DNA from 3 places in the Streptomyces sp. Wb2n-11 genome. Region 2 is predicted to be linked to each of the others. Evidence: riboswitches for the same ligand, from Rfam matches in the RefSeq annotation. Region 2 holds a riboswitch; each other region holds the start of a gene.
The links. A riboswitch is a leader RNA that binds a small molecule or an ion and turns the genes downstream of it on or off. The one in region 2 is predicted to bind cyclic di-AMP.
Positions count from the first base shown of each region.

Region 1: linked by a shared signal. The riboswitch ahead of BN1555_RS28440 (C40 family peptidase) and the one ahead of BN1555_RS07400 (M23 family metallopeptidase) in region 2 are both predicted to bind cyclic di-AMP.
Region 3: linked by a shared signal. The riboswitch ahead of BN1555_RS03570 (M23 family metallopeptidase) and the one ahead of BN1555_RS07400 (M23 family metallopeptidase) in region 2 are both predicted to bind cyclic di-AMP.

Region 1 is NZ_CVPB01000001.1:6,217,848-6,224,199, reverse strand. Features, by position in the region: gene BN1555_RS28450 (ATP-dependent Clp protease proteolytic subunit) at 1-401, shown strand, start outside; gene BN1555_RS28445 (hypothetical protein) at 410-718, shown strand; cyclic di-AMP (ydaO/yuaA leader) riboswitch at 1,033-1,215, shown strand; gene BN1555_RS28440 (C40 family peptidase) at 1,219-1,692, shown strand; gene BN1555_RS28435 (VOC family protein) at 1,753-2,088, shown strand; gene BN1555_RS28430 (LysE family translocator) at 2,185-2,841, opposite strand; gene BN1555_RS28425 (LysR family transcriptional regulator) at 2,929-3,843, shown strand; gene BN1555_RS28420 (ATP-binding protein) at 3,847-4,278, opposite strand; gene BN1555_RS28415 (8-amino-7-oxononanoate synthase) at 4,657-5,814, opposite strand; partial or broken gene bioB (biotin synthase BioB) at 5,959-6,352, shown strand, end outside.
Region 2 is NZ_CVPB01000001.1:1,674,424-1,680,775, reverse strand. Features, by position in the region: gene BN1555_RS07415 (DNA gyrase/topoisomerase IV subunit A) at 1-1,172, opposite strand, end outside; gene BN1555_RS07410 (M16 family metallopeptidase) at 1,388-2,761, shown strand; gene BN1555_RS07405 (M16 family metallopeptidase) at 2,782-4,149, shown strand; cyclic di-AMP (ydaO/yuaA leader) riboswitch at 4,379-4,545, shown strand; gene BN1555_RS07400 (M23 family metallopeptidase) at 4,558-5,388, shown strand; gene BN1555_RS07395 (GntR family transcriptional regulator) at 5,559-6,248, shown strand.
Region 3 is NZ_CVPB01000001.1:802,998-809,349, forward strand. Features, by position in the region: gene BN1555_RS03555 (STM4012 family radical SAM protein) at 1-1,007, shown strand, start outside; gene BN1555_RS03560 (STM4011 family radical SAM protein) at 1,144-2,052, shown strand; gene BN1555_RS03565 (SGNH/GDSL hydrolase family protein) at 2,005-2,796, opposite strand; gene BN1555_RS03570 (M23 family metallopeptidase) at 2,989-3,939, opposite strand; cyclic di-AMP (ydaO/yuaA leader) riboswitch at 3,942-4,116, opposite strand; partial or broken gene BN1555_RS03575 (alpha-galactosidase) at 4,501-6,352, opposite strand, start outside.

The sequences.
Region 1 (6,352 bases), 4.5 Mb from region 2:
CGATGTCCGCGATCTACGACACCATCCAGTTCGTGTGCTGCGACGTGGAGACGATCTGCCTGGGCCAGGCCGCCGCCTCCGCCGCCGTACTGCTCGCGGCCGGCACGCCGGGCAAGCGCCTCGCCCTGCCGGGCGCCCGGATGCTGCTCAGCCAGCCGTCCACCGACCGGCCCGTACGCGGCCGGCCTTCGGACCTGGAGATCGAGGCGCGGGAGCTGACGCGCATGCGGCAGACGCTCACTCAACTGCTCGCACTGCACACCGGCCAGAGCGCGGAGCGCGTCGACGACGACATCGAGCGCGACAAGGTGCTCACGGCCGAGGCCGCGATGGCGTACGGCCTGGTGGACCACGTCGTGCAGAGCCGCAAGGCCGCGCCCGCCTCCCCGGCTCCGAGGTGAACCCGCGCATGCTGCCGCCCGAACTGCCGCCGCTGCCCGCACTGACGCGCGCCGAGTGCGAGTTCGTCGACCGCTATCTCGAAGTGCTCGATCTGATGGGACGGATCAACCCCGCACGCGGCACCGACACCTATGGCGCGCTGCGGGCCGCCCAGGCGCTCGCCGGGAAGGCCGCCGGACTGCGGGACGCTCTCGCCCTGATGCACGAGCGGGGCGAGACGCGCGTGCACGCCGCCACGCTCACGCGGGCCCTGCGCGTGCTCGACGGGGAGCGGCGGGCGGACCGGGTCACCCTGCCAGCCGCGTCCGCGAGTTGAGGAACACGCGGTCGGCTCCCCCCATTGGCGTACGAGAGGAACTCACTCAAAAGGCGTAGGAAATACCTGAACAGCGGTATGACCCCGCTTGCGCAACACACCTGCACGTTTGGCGGAATTGGACATTCCGCCGCTGGTACGGCGGTCGTCGGACACCGGCGCCCGGTGCCGAAAACACCCCTGTCCACCCGAACGGGTCAGCGGTGATCAGCCTCACAAAATGCCGTTTCGGCTCGGAAATCCGGCCGTTCATGAGTCAAGATCCCTGGGACGACAAGCCCCCGCCACCGCGGCGGGGCGGTCCGGGCGGACGCTGAGTCCTGCCGCCGCTCCGGATGACTGGTCGACAGGAGTGCATCGGCAGGAGTGGAGGACCCAAGCAGTACGGGGTGGCCGGAGACGGTCGTCCCTCGGGGTGAAGCCGCACACCGCGGCCGGGCATCTTCGCCTGTCCGAACCCGACAGGTCATCCTTCACAGGCGGCTGACGAAGGGTTGCGCATGACCGCGCACAAGAATGTTCCGTCCGTGCTGTCCCGGGCCGGAGCCGCTTCGGCTCTCACCCTCGCCGCGATCGGCGCCACGATGCTGGCGCCCGGTGCCGTCACCGAGGCGCAGGCCGCATCGCATTCGACGAAGGCGCTCAACGTCGCCGCGTCGAAGAAGGGGGCCCCGTACAAGTACGGGGCGGCGGGCCCGAGCCGGTTCGACTGCTCAGGGCTGACGCTCTATTCGTACAAGAAGGCCGGCAAGAGCCTGCCACGCACCGCCCAGTCCCAGTACAACAAGACCCGGCACATCTCCGCCTCCAGCCGTCAGCGCGGAGACCTGGTCTTCTTCCACTCCGGGCGGAACGTCTACCACGTGGGCATCTACGCCGGGAGCGGCAAGATCTGGCACTCGCCCAAGTCCGGCTCCGTGGTGAAGCTGGAGAAGATCTGGTCCAAGAGCGTCTGGTACGGCCGCGTGCGCTGATATTTCCCTGCCGGCTGCCGGCTGCCGGTCCGGGGAGATACGTTCCCTACCAGGACCTTCCTGAATCCGGTACGTCACACCACCTTCGACGCCCACGACCCGTACGCGATCGCCGAGTTCTGGTCCCGCCTGACCGGTTACAAGCTGCTGGACGAGCCGGGTGACGACGAGGTGCTGATCGATCCGGAGCGGCCCGGTGTGCCCGGACTGCTGTTCATACGGGTTCCCGGGGACGAGGCCGGCAAGAAGCGCGTTCACCTCGACATCCAGCCGCCGCACGGTACGCGGGATGCCGAGGTGGAGCGGCTCGGCGCGCTCGGTGCGCGGATCGTCGACGACCGCCGCACCGAGGACGGCCGGGGCTGGGTCGTCATGGCCGACCCCGAGGGCAACTAATTCTGCGTGGAGCGCGGCGCGGAGGAGATCAAGCCCGTCTGACGCGGCGGTGCGGGCGGTGGGCCGACACCGCGGTGCGGGCGGTGGGCGGGCGCGTTACACGGTGGCCGCCGCCACCGGGCCTGTCAGCAGGACCACTCCCAGTACGGTGAGCGCGGTCCCGCTGACCGCTTCCACGGCGCGGACCGCGCCCGGCCGCCGCAGCCACCTGCCGAGCCCGTCCACGAGCAGGGCCACGGCGGGGAACCACAGCAGTGCGAGAACGACGACGACGGTGGCGAGCAGCAGCGTCCTGGGCAGCGGCTGCTGGTCCGCCGGGACGAACTGGGGCAGCAGGCTGAGGAAGAGCACCGGCGCCTTGGGGTTGAGCGCGTTGGTGAGGAAGCCCCGGCGCAGACTGCGGCCGATGCCGCGGGCCGCGGTCGCCGTCGGTCCGCCGGGCTCGGGCTCCGGCCCCTTCCGCGTCGCCGGGCGCAGCGCGGACCTCAGTGCCCGGCAGCCGAGGTGGAGGAGGTAGGCCCCACCGAGCAGTTGGACCGTGCGAAAGAGCGCCGGTACGGCGACGAGTACGGCCGCCAGTCCCGCCACGGCCAGCGCCGTGTGGACGAGGAGCCCGCCCGCGACACCCACCGCGCAGGCGACCCCGTCCCGGCGGGAGACGAGCGCGTTGCGTACGACGACGGTGAAATCCGCGCCGGGCATGGCGACCATGCCGGCGGCGACGCCCGTGAAGGCGACCAGTTGTGCGTCCATGCCCCTCAGCCTGGACCTTCCGGGGCTTCAGCATGTACTTGTGATCTTCTGGGTCTGCCTGAAGAAACGCTTAAGGGGGGAGGGCCGGTGTACGACCCGACGCGGCTCGCGGCGTTGGTGGCGGTCGCCGAGGCCGGCTCGATCACCCGCGCCGCCGCGCGGCTCGGTTACACCGCGCCCGCCTTGTCCCAGCAGCTGGCCAAGCTGGAGCGGGAGGCGGGGGCGGCCCTGCTGGTGCGTCACCACCGCGGTGCCCGCCTGACGGCCGCGGGCGAACTGCTGGCGGCGCGGGCCCGCCGCGTACTCGACGAGATGGACCGGGCGCGGCACGAACTGGCGCGGCTCGCGGGCCTGTCCGGCGGGCAGTTGCGTGTCGGTACGTTCACCACGGCCGGCATCCACCTGCTGCCGCCCGTGCTCAGCGCCTTCCGCCGCGCCCACCCCGACGTGGAGCTCGCGGTCGCCGACTACGAACCGCCGGACGGTGTCTCGGCCGTGGCGTCCGGCGCGGTCGACCTGGCGCTGACACACGCGTACGAGCCCGCGCCGGCCGTGCCGATGCCTCCCGGCGTGGCGGCGGACCCCCTGCTCCACGAGGAGCTCGTCCTGGTGACGGCACCGGGGCACGCGCTGGCCACGGGCTCGGGGCGGCTGCCGGTCGCCGAACTCGCCGGACAGCCGCTGATCAGCAGTGCGCCCTCGCATCCGCCCCGGCAGGCAGTGGAGGCGGCGCTGGCCGCGGCGGGGGCGACACCGGCGGTCGTGTGCGAGTCGCCCGGTTACGCGCTGGTGTGCGCGCTGGTCAGCGCGGGGCTCGGGGTGGCCGTGGTGCCCGAGATGGTCGCCGCGACGGCGATGACGCCGGTGGGCGTACGGTCGCTGGAACCGGCCGGGCTGCGACGCACGATCTCGGTGGCGTACCGGCCCGGTGAGGCGAGCCCGGCGGCGGACACCCTGCGCGCGCTGCTGCGCGGTGCCTTCGGCCGGGCCTGTGCGGTCTGAGCCCTACTGCTGGACGGGTACGGTCCAGGGCAGGGCGATCCACACGGTCTTGCCGCCGTCCCCGGTGGGCTGGACGAACACCCGTCCGCCGTACTCGGCGGTGAGCCAGCGGATGATCACCATGCCGCGCCCGTTGTCCTGCTGGACGGCGGCGAGCAGCCGTTTCGGCCAGCGCGGGTGACTGTCGGTGACGCCGATGCGCAGCTGCTCGTCCCGCTCCAGCTGTACGTCCACGGTGAACGTCGGCGACTGCCCGAAGGTGTGCTGAACGGCGTTGGTCGCAAGTTCCGAAACGATCAGCCGGACGGTATCGGCGGCGTCGGATCCCGGGGGCATGCCCCATTCGCCGAGAATCTCCGCGACATATCTCCTGGCCGCGGAAACCGAGGCTGGCTCGCTCGGCAGAGTGACGGATACTTCCTGGTGGTCTGCCATGGCGACGCTGTCCCTTTCCCACCGGGGCCGGACTCCGACTCGTAGCGGATGAACTTCGAGGACGGCCTCGGACTGTGCTCCGCGCCAGAGTGCCACTCACAGTGCCGCTACCGGGCGTGATCCTCCGAGATACGCAGATGTCTGTCGCTCGAAGCGGTGAACTCTGCTGCGCGGTGGTCCGTTTGACCCAGGCCTTGTGCAAAGTCGTGGAGAAGCCGTGAAGGCCGCGTCGCGAGACGGCGCTCATCCGCCTTGATTCGCGGGCGAGTTCGGCCGGCCGACCGTCGGCAGGGGACAGCGGTTGCGGAAGCTGCCGCCGACGCCGGAATTCCCCCACGCAGATCTCCGGACCCCGTCCGGTGAATTGGCCGCCGGCTCTCAGAAGGCGGTGGTGGGCGCGGTCCGCACGACCGTGTCCACCGCCTCCACCATCTGCCGGCCCGTCAGGTCAGCCCGCGCGGTCAGCCTGAGCCGGGAGATCCCGTCCGGCACCGAAGGGGGCCGGAAACAGCCCACCACGAGACCGGCCGCCCGGCAGTCGGCCGCCCACCGCACCGCCGCCTCCGGCGAGGGTGCCAGGACCGACACCACGGCGGCGTCCGGGCGTACGGCGCTCAGGCCGGCGTCCGTCAGTCCGCGGTGCAGCGAGAGGGCGACGCTCCGGGCCCTGCCCGCCAGCTCCGGTTCACGGCGCAGCAGCCGTACGCTCGCCAGCGCCGCGCCCGCGGCGGCCGGCGCCAGTCCGGTGTCGAAGATGAACGTACGGGCCGTGTTGACGAGGTGATCGATGACACGGGCCGGGCCGAGGACCGCTCCGCCCTGACTGCCGAGCGACTTCGACAGGGTGAGGGTGGTGACGACGCCGTCCGCTCCCGCGAGGCCCGCCGCGTCCAGTGCGCCCCTGCCGCCGTCGCCCAGGACGCCGAGCCCGTGCGCGTCGTCGACGAGGAGGGCCGCTCCGTACGCACGGCAGGCCGCCGCCAGTTCCGGCAGGGGCGCCGCGTCGCCGTCCACCGAGAACACCGAGTCGGTGACGGCCAGGGCGCGGCCCTCGTGCGCGTCGAGCGCCTTGCGTACGGCGTCGGGGTCGGCGTGCGGCACCACCGCGGTCGTGGCGCGCGCGAGCCGGCAGCCGTCGACGATCGAGGCGTGGTTGAGGGCGTCGGACACGATCAGCGCACCGTGACCGGTGAGCGCGGTGAGAGCGGCGAGGTTGGCGGCGTAACCGGAGGAGAGGACGAGGGCCGCCTCGAATCCGCAGAAGTCGGCCAGTTCCCGTTCCAGTTCGGCGTGCAGCCGCGTGGAGCCGGTGACGAGCCGCGACCCGGTGGCGCCCGCGCCCCAGAGGCGGGCGGCCTCCGCGGCGGCGGAGGTGATCTCCGGGCGGCGGGTGAGGCCGAGGTAGTCGTTGCTCGCGAGGTCGAGCAGAGCGGACTCGGCAGGTCGCGGGCGCAGGGTCCTGACGAGTCCGGCCGTGGCGCGCACCGCCGCCTGCTCCTCGATCCAGCCGAACGGGTCGAACGGTCCCTGGGGCATGAGTGAGTCCCTTTTTGTAGGCAGCGAACAGACACTAGCCGGGGTCATGCGCGGTCAGGGTGTGGCAATACCCACACCTCGTCGGACCTCTCTTGTGCGGTTCCTCCCTGGCGGCAGGCTGCGCCGTAGGCCAGGATCGGCGCCATGGACCTGCTGAACACACTGGTGGAGAAAGGGTTGCGGCGTGAGCTGCCGACCCGCGAAGAAGCGCTCGCCGTGCTGGCGACGTCCGACGACGAGCTGCTCGATGTGGTGGCCGCGGCCGGAAAGGTACGCCGTCAGTGGTTCGGACGGCGGGTGAAACTGAACTACCTCGTCAACCTCAAGTCGGGTCTGTGCCCCGAGGACTGTTCGTACTGCTCGCAACGGCTCGGCTCCAAGGCCGGGATCCTCAAGTACACCTGGCTGAAGCCCGACGAGGCGTCCAGGGCGGCGGCCGCGGGGGTCGCCGGCGGCGCGAAGCGGGTGTGCCTGGTCGCGAGCGGGCGCGGGCCGACGGACAAGGACGTCGACCGGGTCTCGAAGACGATCGAGGCGA
Region 2 (6,352 bases):
AGGTGCAGCCGGTCGCGCCGCTTGGTGCGGCGGAACTCGCTGCGGCGGCGCACGACCTCGAAGCGGTGGTCGAGATAGACCTCCAGCAGCTCCTTGAGCCCCAGCGTCAGCGGCTGGCCGTCCACCAGCGCCACGTTGTTGATGCCGAAGGTCTCCTCCATCGGCGTCAGCTTGTAGAGCTGCTCCAGGACGGCCTCGGGGACGAAACCGTTCTTGATCTCGATGACCAGACGCAGACCGTGCATGCGGTCCGTGAGGTCCTTGACGTCCGCGATGCCCTGGAGCTTCTTCGACGAGACCAGGTCCTTGATCTTGGCGATCACCTTCTCCGGACCGACCGTGAACGGCAGTTCGGTGACGACCAGGCCCTTGCGGCGCGCCGTCACGTTCTCCACGGTGGCCGTCGCGCGGATCTTGAAGGTGCCGCGCCCCTTCTCGTACGCGTCCTTGATGCCGCCGAGACCGACGATGCGGCCGCCGGTCGGCAGGTCGGGCCCGGGCACGAAACGCATCAGCGTCTCAAGATCCGCGCCGGGGTGCCTGATCAGGTGCCGGGCGGCGGCGACGACCTCGCCCAGGTTGTGCGGGGGCATGTTCGTCGCCATGCCGACGGCGATCCCGGAGGCGCCGTTGACCAGCAGGTTCGGGTACGCCGCGGGAAGCGCGACCGGCTCCCGCTCCTGCCCGTCGTAGTTCGGGTTGAAGTCGACCGTGTCCTCGTCGATGGACTCCGTCATCAGCGACGTGGCGTCGGCCATCCGGCATTCCGTGTACCGCATGGCGGCCGGCGGGTCGTCGTTGCCGAGGGAGCCGAAGTTGCCGTGCCCGTCGACCAGGGGCAGGCGCATGGAGAAGGGCTGGGCCATCCGTACGAGCGCGTCGTAGATCGAGGCGTCGCCGTGCGGGTGCAGCTTTCCCATCACCTCGCCGACGACGCGGGCGCACTTCACGTAGCCGCGGTCGGGCCGCAGCCCCATCTCGTTCATCTGGTAGACGATGCGTCGGTGCACCGGCTTCATGCCGTCGCGGGCGTCGGGCAGCGCTCGCGAGTAGATCACCGAGTACGCGTACTCGAGGAAGGAGCCCTGCATTTCGTCGACGACGTCGACATCGAGGATCTTCTCCTCGAACACATCGTCCGGCGGCGGGGTCTTCGTGCTGCGGCGGGCCATCGCGGCTGCGGCTCCTTCGCGGTTCTGTCGGGGTGGTTTCTTGGGTCTGATGCCGACCATTGTGGACCGGTCCACTGACAACGCCGACCCCGACCCGTCCGTAGCGCCTGCCCGGACGTTCCCTGAGGGCGTACACCGGCCGGGAACTTCGCCAGGCGTCAGTGCGCTTGCATACAGTGGCAGGACTTCTCCATATCGCGATCGAAGGGACGTACATGCCCATGGGTCACACGGCCACAGCGCAGGCCGGTTCCGGCGGCCTGACAGCGACCGAGCACCGGCTGGCCAATGGCCTGCGCGTGGTGCTCTCCGAGGACCACCTGACCCCGGTCGCCGCGGTCTGCCTCTGGTACGACGTGGGCTCGCGCCACGAGGTCAAGGGCCGTACCGGTCTTGCTCACCTTTTCGAGCACCTGATGTTCCAGGGCTCGGCACAGGTCAAGGGCAACGGCCACTTCGAGCTGGTGCAGGGTGCGGGCGGTTCGCTCAACGGCACGACCAGCTTCGAGCGCACCAACTACTTCGAGACGATGCCCGCCCACCAGGTGGAGCTGGCTCTGTGGCTGGAAGCCGACCGGATGGGCTCGCTGCTCTCCGCGCTCGACGAGGAGTCCATGGAGAACCAGCGCGACGTCGTCAAGAACGAGCGCCGCCAGCGGTACGACAACGTTCCGTACGGCACCGCGTTCGAGAAGCTGACCGCCCTCTCCTACCCGGAGGGCCACCCGTACCACCACACGCCGATCGGGTCGATGGCCGACCTGGACGCCGCGACCCTCGAGGACGCGCGCGCCTTCTTCCGTACGTACTACGCGCCCAACAACGCGGTGCTCTCGGTCGTCGGCGACATCGACCCGGAGCAGACGCTCGCCTGGATCGAGAAGTACTTCGGCTCCATCCCGTCCCACGCCGGCAAGCAGCCGCCGCGCGACGGGACGCTGCCCGACATCATCGGCGAGGAGCTCCGCGAGGAGATCCACGAAGAGGTCCCGGCCCGCGCGCTGATGGCGGCCTACCGGCTGCCGCACGACGGCACCCGCGAGGCCGACGCCGCCGACCTGGCCCTGACCGTCCTCGGCGGCGGCGAGTCCTCCCGGCTGCACAACCGCCTGGTCCGCCGCGACCGGACGGCCGTCGCCGCCGGTTTCGGGCTGCTGCGCCTCGCCGGCGCCCCCTCGCTCGGCTGGCTGGACGTCAAGACGTCGGCCGGCGTCGAGGTGCCCGACATCGAGCGCGCCGTCGACGAGGAACTGGCCCGCTTCGCCGCCGAGGGCCCCACGCCCGAGGAGATGGAGCGCGCGCAGGCCCAGCTGGAGCGCGAGTGGCTCGACCGGCTCGGCACGGTCGCGGGCCGCGCCGACGAACTCTGCCGGTACGCCGTCCTGTTCGGCGACCCCCAGCTCGCGCTGACCGCCGTCCAGCGCGTCCTGGAGATCACGGCGGAGGAGGTCCGGGCGGCGGCCAGGGCCCGCCTGCGCCCGGACAACAGAGCGGTCCTGGTGTACGAGCCGACACACGCGGCGGACGCAGCCGACGACACCGCAGACGCCGCCGGTGCGGCCGGTACGCAGGAAGGGGCGGACAAGTGACCGACACCGCAGCCGTGAGCATGGAATTCCACCCCCGGCCGCAGGCGGGCACCCCCACGCCGTGGGCGTTCCCCGCCCCCGAGCGGGGCTCCCTGCCCAATGGCCTGACCGTCCTGCGCTGCCACCGCCCCGGCCAGCAGGTCATGGCGGTCGAGGTCTTCCTCGCGGCCCCCCTGGAGGCCGAGCCCGAGGGCCTCGACGGCGTGGCCACGATCATGTCGCGGGCCCTCTCCGAGGGCACCGACAAGCACTCCGCCGAGGAGTTCGCCGCCGAGCTGGAGCGCTGCGGCGCCACGCTCGACGCGTACGCCGACCATCCGGGCGTCCGGGTCTCCCTGGAGGTCCCGGTCTCCCGGCTGCCCAAGGCGCTCGGCCTGCTCGCCGACGCGCTGCGCGCGCCCGCCTTCGCGGACGGCGAGATCGAGCGGCTGGTGGCCAACCGGCTCGACGAGATCCCGCACGAGACGGCCAACCCGTCCCGCCGCGCCGCCAAGCAGCTCTCCAAGGAGCTGTTCCCGGCCACCTCGCGCATGTCGCGGCCGCGCCAGGGCACCGAGGAGACGGTGAAGCGCATCGACGCCACAGCGGTGAAGGGCTTCTACGCGGCGCACGTGCGTCCCGCGACCGCCACCGCCGTGATCGTCGGCGACCTCGACGGCACCGACCTGGACGCCGTACTGGCCGACACCCTGGGGGCGTGGAAGGGCGACACCGCCGAGCCCCGCCCCGTACCGCCGGTGACGGCAGACGACACGGGCCGTGTGGTCATCGTGGACCGCCCCGGCGCGGTCCAGACGCAGCTGCTCATCGGCCGGATCGGCCCCGACCGGCACGACCGCGTCTGGCCGGCCCAGGTCCTCGGCACGTACTGCCTGGGCGGCACGCTCACCTCCCGCCTGGACCGCGTCCTGCGCGAGGAGAAGGGCTACACGTACGGCGTGCGCGCCTTCGGCCAGGTGCTGCGCTCCGCGCCGGACGGGTCGGGCGCGTCGATGCTGGCGATCAGTGGTTCGGTGGACACGGAGTCCACGGGTCCGGCGCTCGAAGACCTGTGGAAGGTGCTGCGCACCCTCGCGGCCGAGGGCCTCACCGACACCGAGCGCGACGTCGCCGTGCAGAACCTGGTGGGTGTCGCACCGCTCAAGTACGAGACGGCGGCCGCCGTCGCCGGCACGCTCGCCGACCAGGTCGAGCAGCACCTGCCGGACGACTTCCAGGCCCAGCTGTACGCCCGCCTCGCCGAGACGGGCACGGTGGAGGCCACCGCGGCGGTCGTCAGCGCCTTCCCCGAGGACCGCCTGGTCACGGTCCTCGTCGGGGACGCGTCGCGGATCGAGGAGCCCGTCAGGGCGCTCGGCATCGGTGACGTGACGGTGGTCGCCGGCTGACGGTCCGCCCGTCCGAGCCGATGGCGCAACTCCCTCAAAACGGGAGGTAGAGGGACCCCGGTGGCCGACAAGCTGCCGGGGTCCTTTGGGTATGTCCGTTTTGTTGTGGAGGTTGCCTTTCTGGTCTGTGGGGTGCGTTACAAAGTGCGATGTCTTTTTGGTGATTGAAAGATCTCCCGTTTAGCGTCGGTCCGGCTGTCCGTCAGCAGTGAGCCGCATCCGCGGCACCGGACAGTCATCGCCGAGTCCCCGTCAGGCGCGAGCCTGGGGAGCCGGGGACCCAAACCGTCCCTGGGGTGAATCGGACGTCCTTCCGTGCGTACGGAGAGGGGTCCGTAGGAGACCTTCCTGCTCCGAACCCGTCAGCTAACCCGGTAGGCGAGAAGGAAGGAAAGGACCAGCCACTTCATGGCGTTCACCCGTGCCACCGGGAAGCACCGTCGTCCGGGCCGTCCGGGCCGTCTGACGCGCAGGAGCGCGAACCTCGCGGGCGTGGCCACCCTCGCGACGACCGGTGCCATCGGGAGCCTGGCCTCTCCGGCCCTCGCCGCCGGCGCCGGCGCCGACGCGGCCCACTCCGCCGGGACGACCGGCCTGACCCAGGCCCTCGTCATCGGCGACTCCCTCGCCGCCCAGGTCGCCGCCCAGGCCGAGGCGCAGCAGCACGCCGCCGACAAGGCGGAGGCCGAGCGCAGGGCCGAGGCGGAGCGCAAGGCGGAGGCGGAGCGCAAGGCGGAGGCCAGGCGCAAGGCGGAAGCCAGGGCCGAGAAGGAGCGCGAGGAACGCGAGGCCGAGGAGCGCGCCGCCCGTGCGGCGGAGCGTGAGCGCCTCACGGCCTACACCCTTCCGGTCGCCGGTTCCGTCGTGACCACCGGCTACCGGAGCGGCGGCTCGCTCTGGTCCTCCGGCAGCCACTCCGGCATCGACTTCCGCGCCGCGTCCGGCAGTTCCGTCGTGGCCGTCGGTGCGGGCACCGTCGTCGAGGCCGGCTGGGGCGGGGCGTACGGCAACAACGTCGTCGTCAGGATGAACGACGGCACCTACACGCAGTACGGCCACCTGTCGTCCATCGGCGTCTCCGTCGGCCAGGCCGTCGCCCCGGGCCAGCAGATAGGCCTCTCGGGTTCGACCGGCAACTCGACGGGCCCGCACCTGCACTTCGAGGCCCGTACGTCTCCCGAGTACGGCTCCGACATGGACCCGGTCGCGTACCTGCGCGCGCACGGCGTGAACGTCTGACGCACCCCGGTTTTCCGGAAGGCCCCGGCTTCCCGCCGGGGCCTTCGGCGTTGGCCAAAAGATATCCATGAATTCCCGCCGCCCGTCGGAAATTGCGCACCGCTGCAATAGAGTCGCCGAACAGGTGTCAATCGACCGCGTTTCGCGGGAGACGAGGCGGAGGTCCGCTCATGCGCGTTCCCGCGCAATCGGTATGCACGGCGATCCGTGACGACATCGTCTCCGGCGTCTTCGAGCGGGGCAGCCGGCTCACCGAAGAGCTGCTGGCGCGCCGTTACGGCGTCTCACGCGTCCCGGTGCGGGAGGCCCTGCGCACGCTGGAGTCCGAGGGGTTCGTCACCACCCGCCGGCACGCGGGCGCCTGCGTGGCCGAACCCACCGAGCAGGAGGCCGCGGACCTCCTGGAGGTCAGGATGCTGCTGGAGCCGCTGGGGGCGGCCCGCGCAGCCCAGAGGCGCACCGAGGCGCACCTCAAGGTGTTGCGCGGCCTGGTCAGGCTCGGCCAGGAGCGGGCCCGCCGGGGCGAGGGCGAGGACCTGAGCTCCCTGGGCGGCTGGTTCCACGAGACGCTCGCCCAGGCGTCCGGCAGCCCCGGCCTCACGACCCTGCTCACCCAGCTCGGGCACAAGATCACCTGGATGTACGTCGTCGAGCAGCCCGCCCGCCCCGTCGAGTCCTGGGCCGAACGCGGTGCGATCGTCGACGCCGTGGCACGCGGCGACGCGCGGCGGGCCCGGGCGCTTACGGCCCTGCACGCCGAACGGGCGGTGGCCGCGCACCGGTTGCGGCGCCCCGGGCCGCGGCAGGAGAGCGTGAGGACTTCGCAACATGCCGTAAACACCGGGGGCGGACGCAATTAACAGATGTGCCGTATACAAAGAAAGTGAATCGGCGGGGGCTTTTCCTGCTGCCCGGAATTCCTGACGTATGTCTCCGCATAAAAGCGAAGGAGCCGCGACGCCCC
Region 3 (6,352 bases), 870 kb from region 2:
CCTTCCTCGACCCCGGTGAGCTCGAACGGCTCTGCGACATCGCCGAGAAGCGGATGGGCGCGGACCTCGGCGCCGTGCCCCTGTCCGTCGAGGCCTCCCCGGCCACCGCGACCCCCGACCGCCTCACTGTTCTCGCCGCCCGCGGCACGACCCGCCTCAGCCTCGGCGTCCAGAGCTTCGTGGATTCCGAAGCCCGCGCGGCCGTGCGCCCCCAGCGCCGCGCGGACGTCGAGACGGCCCTCGCCGCCGTCCGCGACGCCCGCATCCCGGTCCTCAACATCGACCTCATCTACGGCATCGAGGGCCAGACCGCCGAGACCTGGCGCACGTCGCTCGACGCGGCGCTCGCCTGGCGGCCCGAGGAGCTCTACCTCTACCCCCTGTACGTACGCCCGCTCACCGGCCTCGGCCGGCTCGGCGCCGAGGCCGACGCCGCCTGGGACACCCAGCGCCTGCGCCTCTACCGCCAGGGCCGGGACCACCTCCTCGCCCACGGCTACGAGCAGGTCTCGATGCGCATGTTCCGCCGCGCGGACGCTCCGGAGCAGGCGGCCGACGACTACGCCTGCCAGACCGACGGCATGATCGGCCTCGGCTGCGGAGCCCGTTCGTACACCTCCGCGCTCCACTACTCCTTCGACTACGCCGTCGACATGCGCGAGGTCCGCAAGATCATCGACGACTACACCGCCACCGGGGACTTCTCCCGTGCCGAGGTGGGCCGGTACGTCGACGCCGACGAGGCACGCCGCCGCCATCTGCTCCAGTCGCTCCTCCAGGCCGGGGGCATGCGCCTGACGGACTACGCCGAGCGGTTCGGCACGGCGCCGGCCGACGACTTCCCCGCCGAACTCGGCCGCTTCGCCGCCCGCGGCTGGCTCGACGACGGCGCGCCGAAGGACCTGCTCCGGCTGTCCGCCGACGGCCTCGCGTACTCCGACGCGCTCGGCCCGGAACTCTTCTCCGACTCCGTACGGGCCGCCATGGCCGCGTACGAACCGAAGTGAGCCCGGCCATGGAGCCGAAGGACCTGCTCCGGCTGTCCGCCGACGGCCTCGCGTACTCCGACGCGCTCGGCCCGGAACTCTTCTCCGACTCCGTACGGGCCGCCATGGCCGCGTACGAACCGAAGTGAGCCCGGCCATGGACCTGACGATCCTCTACCGCGGCCCGCTCGCCTCCTGCGACTACGACTGTCCGTACTGCCCGTTCGCCAAGCGCCGCGACAGCCGCGAGCAGTTGCGCGCCGACCGCGCCGCGCTGGAGCGCTTCACCGAGTGGGCCGCCGCGCAGACGAACGGCGACCGCCTCTCGGTGCTCCTCACCCCGTGGGGCGAGGGCCTGGTCCGCTCCTGGTACCGCCGCGCCCTCACCGAGCTGTCCCGCATGCCGCACGTCCGGCGCGTCGCCATCCAGACCAACCTCAGCTGCCGCACCGACTGGCTCACCGAAGCAGGCGCCGACCTCGGCACGCTCGCGCTGTGGTGCACGTACCACCCGGGGCAGACACCGTACGGCCGTTTCCTCGCCAAGTGCCGCGAACTGACCGTCCGCGGCGTGCGGTTCAGCGTCGGCGTGGTCGGCTTCCCCGAGCACCTCGAAGAGGCGCGCAGGCTGCGCGCCGCGCTCCCCTCCGAGGTCTACCTGTGGGTCAACGCGGCCGAGGGCCGCACCTACACGGACGAGGAGGCCGGACACTGGACGGCTCTGGACCCCCTCTTCCCGTACAGCCGCCACCCGCACCGCTCCGCCGGTCTGCCCTGCCGGACCGGCGAATCGGTGATCTCGGTGGACGGCGAGGGCACGGTGCGCCGCTGCCACTTCGTGCGCGCCGAGCTCGGCAACCTCTACGACGGCTCGTACCGGCAGGCACTGCGTCCGCGTGCCTGCCCCCTCGCCGTCTGCGACTGCCACATCGGCTACGTCCACCTGGAGACGCTGCCGCTGTACGACGTGTTCGCGGGCGGCGTCCTGGAACGCGTCCCCGGCGCACCTGCCGCCCTCTCACAAGGGCAGCAGGTCGGGCCGCTTCGCCTCGACGTGGTCACCTGAGGACTCCCCGCGCAGCCGGCGCCCGATCCACGGCACCAGGTGCTCCCGCGCCCACTGGATGTTGTCCCGGCGCACCTCCAGCACGCCGCGCGGCGCCATCGGCGGCCACGCCTGGTCCGGGTCGGCCGGGACGTCGAGCCCGAGCACCTGCGCGGCGCGCAGCGCCACCCGGGTGTGGCCCTCGGGCGAGAGGTGCAGCCGGTCGCCGTCCCAGGCGCGCCGGTCCTGGATGGACTTGAGCGACCACAGGTCGAGCACCGGGCAGCCGTACCGGTCGGCGACCGCCCGTACGTGCGCCGTGTACGTCGCGATCTTGCCGCGCAGATGACGCAGCACGGGCATGGTGCGCGTGTCGAAGCCGGTGGTCACCATCACGGTGCCCACGGCGCCGGCGAGGTCGGCCACGGCCCGCTCGAAGCGCTCGGCGACGTCGTCGGGGTCGCTGCCGGGCCGGAGGATGTCGTTGCCGCCGGCGCAGAAGCTCACCAGGTCGGGTGCGAGCGCCTTCGCGCGCGGGACCTGCTCCGCCACGATCTGGTCGAGGAGACGGCCGCGTACGGCGAGGTTGGCGTAGCGGAACGTGTGCTCGGGTACGCGGTCGTCGAGGAGTACGGCGAGCCGGTCGGCCCAGCCGATGAACGCACCGTCGGGTCCGGGATCTCCGACGCCTTCGGTGAAGCTGTCGCCGATCGCCGCGTACGACCCGATGGTGCCTGCGCTGAATGATCTCGAATCGTCTGCCACGTCGGCACATCCTTCACCGGAATGAGTGACCTACGCCACCGTAGGGAGGGGTTGACGTGGGGTGATATAGGACACCGGTCAAGCTTTGTCCAACCCGGAATAGACCAAAAAATGCGCATACGCCCCCTTCCGCCGCCCGGTGCGGGCGGCGGAAGGGGGCGTACAGGAGCGTTCAGGCCGACCCGGGAGGGATCAGACGGTGACGCCGTGGCCGCGCAGGTAGGCCAGCGGGTCGACGTCCGAGCCGTAGCTCGGGCCGGTCCGGATCTCGAAGTGCAGGTGCGGGCCGGTCGAGTTGCCCGTGGAGCCGGAGAGGCCTATCTGTGTGCCGCCGCCGACGCTCTGGCCGGAGGAGACGGACAGCGAGGACAGGTGGGCGTACTGCGAGTACCGGCCGTCGTCGTGCTTGATGACGACCTCGTTGCCGTACGAGCCGCTCCAGCCCGCGGAGACGACGGTGCCGGCACCGACGGCCTTGACCGGGGTGCCGCTGGCCGCGGCGAAGTCGACGCCCGTGTGGTAGCCACTGGACCAGCTGCCGCCGGCGGCGCGGTACGGGGTGGTGACGCTCGCGGAGACCGGGGCGGTGAAGCCGGATCCGGTGCTCTGGGCGGCGGAGGCGGAGTTCACGGAAGTGGACTCCTCGGCCTTGGCCTCGGTCTTGGCCTCGGCCTTGGGAGCGGCGGCCTCGGCCTTGGGCGCGGCAGGAGCCTCGGCCGCAGGCTTCGCCTGCTTCGCCGGGGCCTGCTTCGCCGGGGCCTGCTTCGCGGGCGCCGACGCCTTGGCGCCGATGGTCAGCTCCATGCCCGGCAGGATCAGCGAGGGGTTGCCGCCGACGACCTCACGGTTGTCCTCGTACAGCTTCTGCCAGCCACCGCGCACGTTCTGCTCTTCGGCGATCTTCGACAGGTAGTCCCCGGAGACCACGGAGTAGATCTTGGTGCTGGTCTTCTTCTGCGGCGTCGCCTTCTCGGACACCGCGGCGGCGGACGCGGCGGCCGGGGCTGCGGCCTTCTCCGCGGCGTTCGCACCGGTGGCGGTGATCAGGGGAAGTGCGAGTACGGCTCCGCCCGCTCCCGCGGCGACAATTCCGCGAGTGATCGAGTTGGACCTCGGGCGGCGGTGCTTACCCTTTGCGGGCATGGAACATTCCTCTCCGGCGCCTACGAGGTGAGCTGTCGGGTTCGGGCTGGAGATGCCCGGCCGCGCTGCTGCGCGACTTCACCCCAAGCCGGTCCGGACGCACGAGACGTCCGGATCACCGGCGTACTTACCTGGGTCCCCCGCTCCTGCCAACGCGTGAGTGAGTGAGTGCGGATTCCGGGAGGTGGCAGGATTCGGCGGTCCACCCGGATTGCGGTGACCGTAAGCCGACGGGGGTCCCCCGTACAAGCCAGTCCATTCACACGGGCATTGCCTGACGGGAATTCACCACGGAATTCCCGTCACCCTCCGTGGATTACGGATCTTTACGCACCGCCCGTGAACCGGCATTTGCACCCGGAGCTTCGCCACGCACTGTCACGAATATGATCCTGCTCACCAGCGGCCTCTGCCATTTCCCGGCCCTACAAGGGAAGTTGCCCCAGAATCGTCCGTTTCACCCCAAATGCAACCCATCTCCCCGACCGTGGACCGCAAGGGTCGGGAAGGGGAAGCGGGAAGGGCGCGGGAAGAACATGGAGGAGCGGGGAGGAACAGGGCTCAGACCCTCCTCAGCCGGAAGACCGCGGCATCGAGGTCACCGCGCAGCGCGGTGCGCAGTCCCCGGTGGAGCAGTACGGAACCCCGGTGCACGGCCGAGGTGTCGAGGCAGGCGTACGCCGCGTCCGGGTCGAGCCCGCGCAGGCGCAGCGGAGGCTGCTGCTCGCCGTAGTGCTGGGCCTGGAGCCAGGCGAGGACGACGGTGTCGTCCCCGCGTACGTACTGGACCGCGCTGAGCCCGCCCTCGGGCGCCCGCAGCCGGTACAGCTCGCCGTGCTGCACGACCGGCCGGATCTCCTTGTACAGGTCCACCCACTCGCGCGCCTCGGCGATCTCGTCCTCGCTCCACCCGGCCAGGTCGCCGCCGATGCCGAGCACCCCCGCCATCGCGCTCACGAAGCGGAAGCGCAGCGAGCTGACCCGCCCGTTGAGCTGCGTGTTGGGGCTGTCGGTGACCCAGGCGGCCATCGCCCGCGCCGGGTGCAGCTGGCTGAAGCCGTGCTGGATGGCGAGCCGGTCCAGCGGGTCGGTGTTGTCGGAGGTCCACACCTGGTCGGTACGGGAGAGAATCCCGAGGTCGATCCGGCCGCCGCCCCCGAACAGGACTCGAAGGCGACGTCCGGATGCGCGGCCCGCAGCCGGTCGAGGAGCGCGTACAGCGCGTGCACATGCTCGGTCCACAGCTTCTGCGGGTACGGTTCGCCCGGCCAGCCCGCGTCGGTGAAGCAGCGGTTGAAGTCCCACTTCACGTAGTCGACGGGAGCGCTCGACAGCAGCCCGTGGAGCTGGTCCCAGAGGTACGCCTGGACGTCGCCGCGCGCGAGGTTGAGGACGAGCTGGTTGCGGAACTCGGTACGGGTGCGGCCGGGATGGTGCTGCACCCAGTCGGGGTGCGCCCGGTACAGGTCACTGTCCGCGTTCACCATCTCCGGCTCGACCCAGATCCCGAACCGCATGCCCAGGCCGTGCACTTCGTCCGCGAGCGGCCCCAGCCCGCCGGGGAAGCGGTCCGGGTTCGGCGTCCAGTCGCCGAGCCCGGCGCGGTCACTGGTCCGGGCGCCGAACCAGGCGTCGTCCACGACGAACAGCTCCACGCCGATGTCGGCGGCCCGCCGCGCGAGGACGCGCTGCTGTTCCTCGGAGATGTCGAAGCCGGTCGCCTCCCAGGAGTTGTAGAGGACGGGCCGCTCGCGGTCCGCGCCGGGGACGACGTGCGCGAGCTGCCAGGCGTGCCAGGCACGGCTCGCGCCGCCGAACCCGCCCTCGCTCCACAGCCCCGCGAAGACGGGTGTGGTGTACGTTCCGCCGGGCGCCAGCCGCAGCAGACCCGATTCGTCGTGCCCGGCCCCGCCGGTGATCTGCACGGTGCCGTCGGGCAGTTGCTGTACGGCGATGCGCCACGACCCGGACCAGCCGAGCGCGCAGCCGTACACCTCGCCGCTCTCCTCGGCCGCGCCCTCCGCGTCGAGCGCGACCCACGGCAGGTGCTGGTGCCCGGTGTGGCCGCGGCGACTGCCCAGGATCTTCTCGCCGGGGGTGAGCGCGGAGCGTACGAGCCGGGACTCGGCCGCCCACCGGCCGTGCAGCTGGCTCAGCCGCCACCGCTCGCGCCGGGGCAGCGTCCAGGCGGCGGCGTCGGCCCGCAGCAGCTCCAGGGCGGGGGCGCCGGCCGGCCCCTCGTGTGCGACGGTGGCCCACCGCTCGACGACGTCGGAGTCCTCGCGCATCCGGTAGTGCAGGGTGAGGCCGAGGTGGTGCACGGGGTCGGTGAAGCGCAGCCGCAGTTCGTCGCCCGCCGCGCTGGAGCCGTCGTAGAGCCACTCGGTGCCGCGCACCTCGGGCGTACGCACGG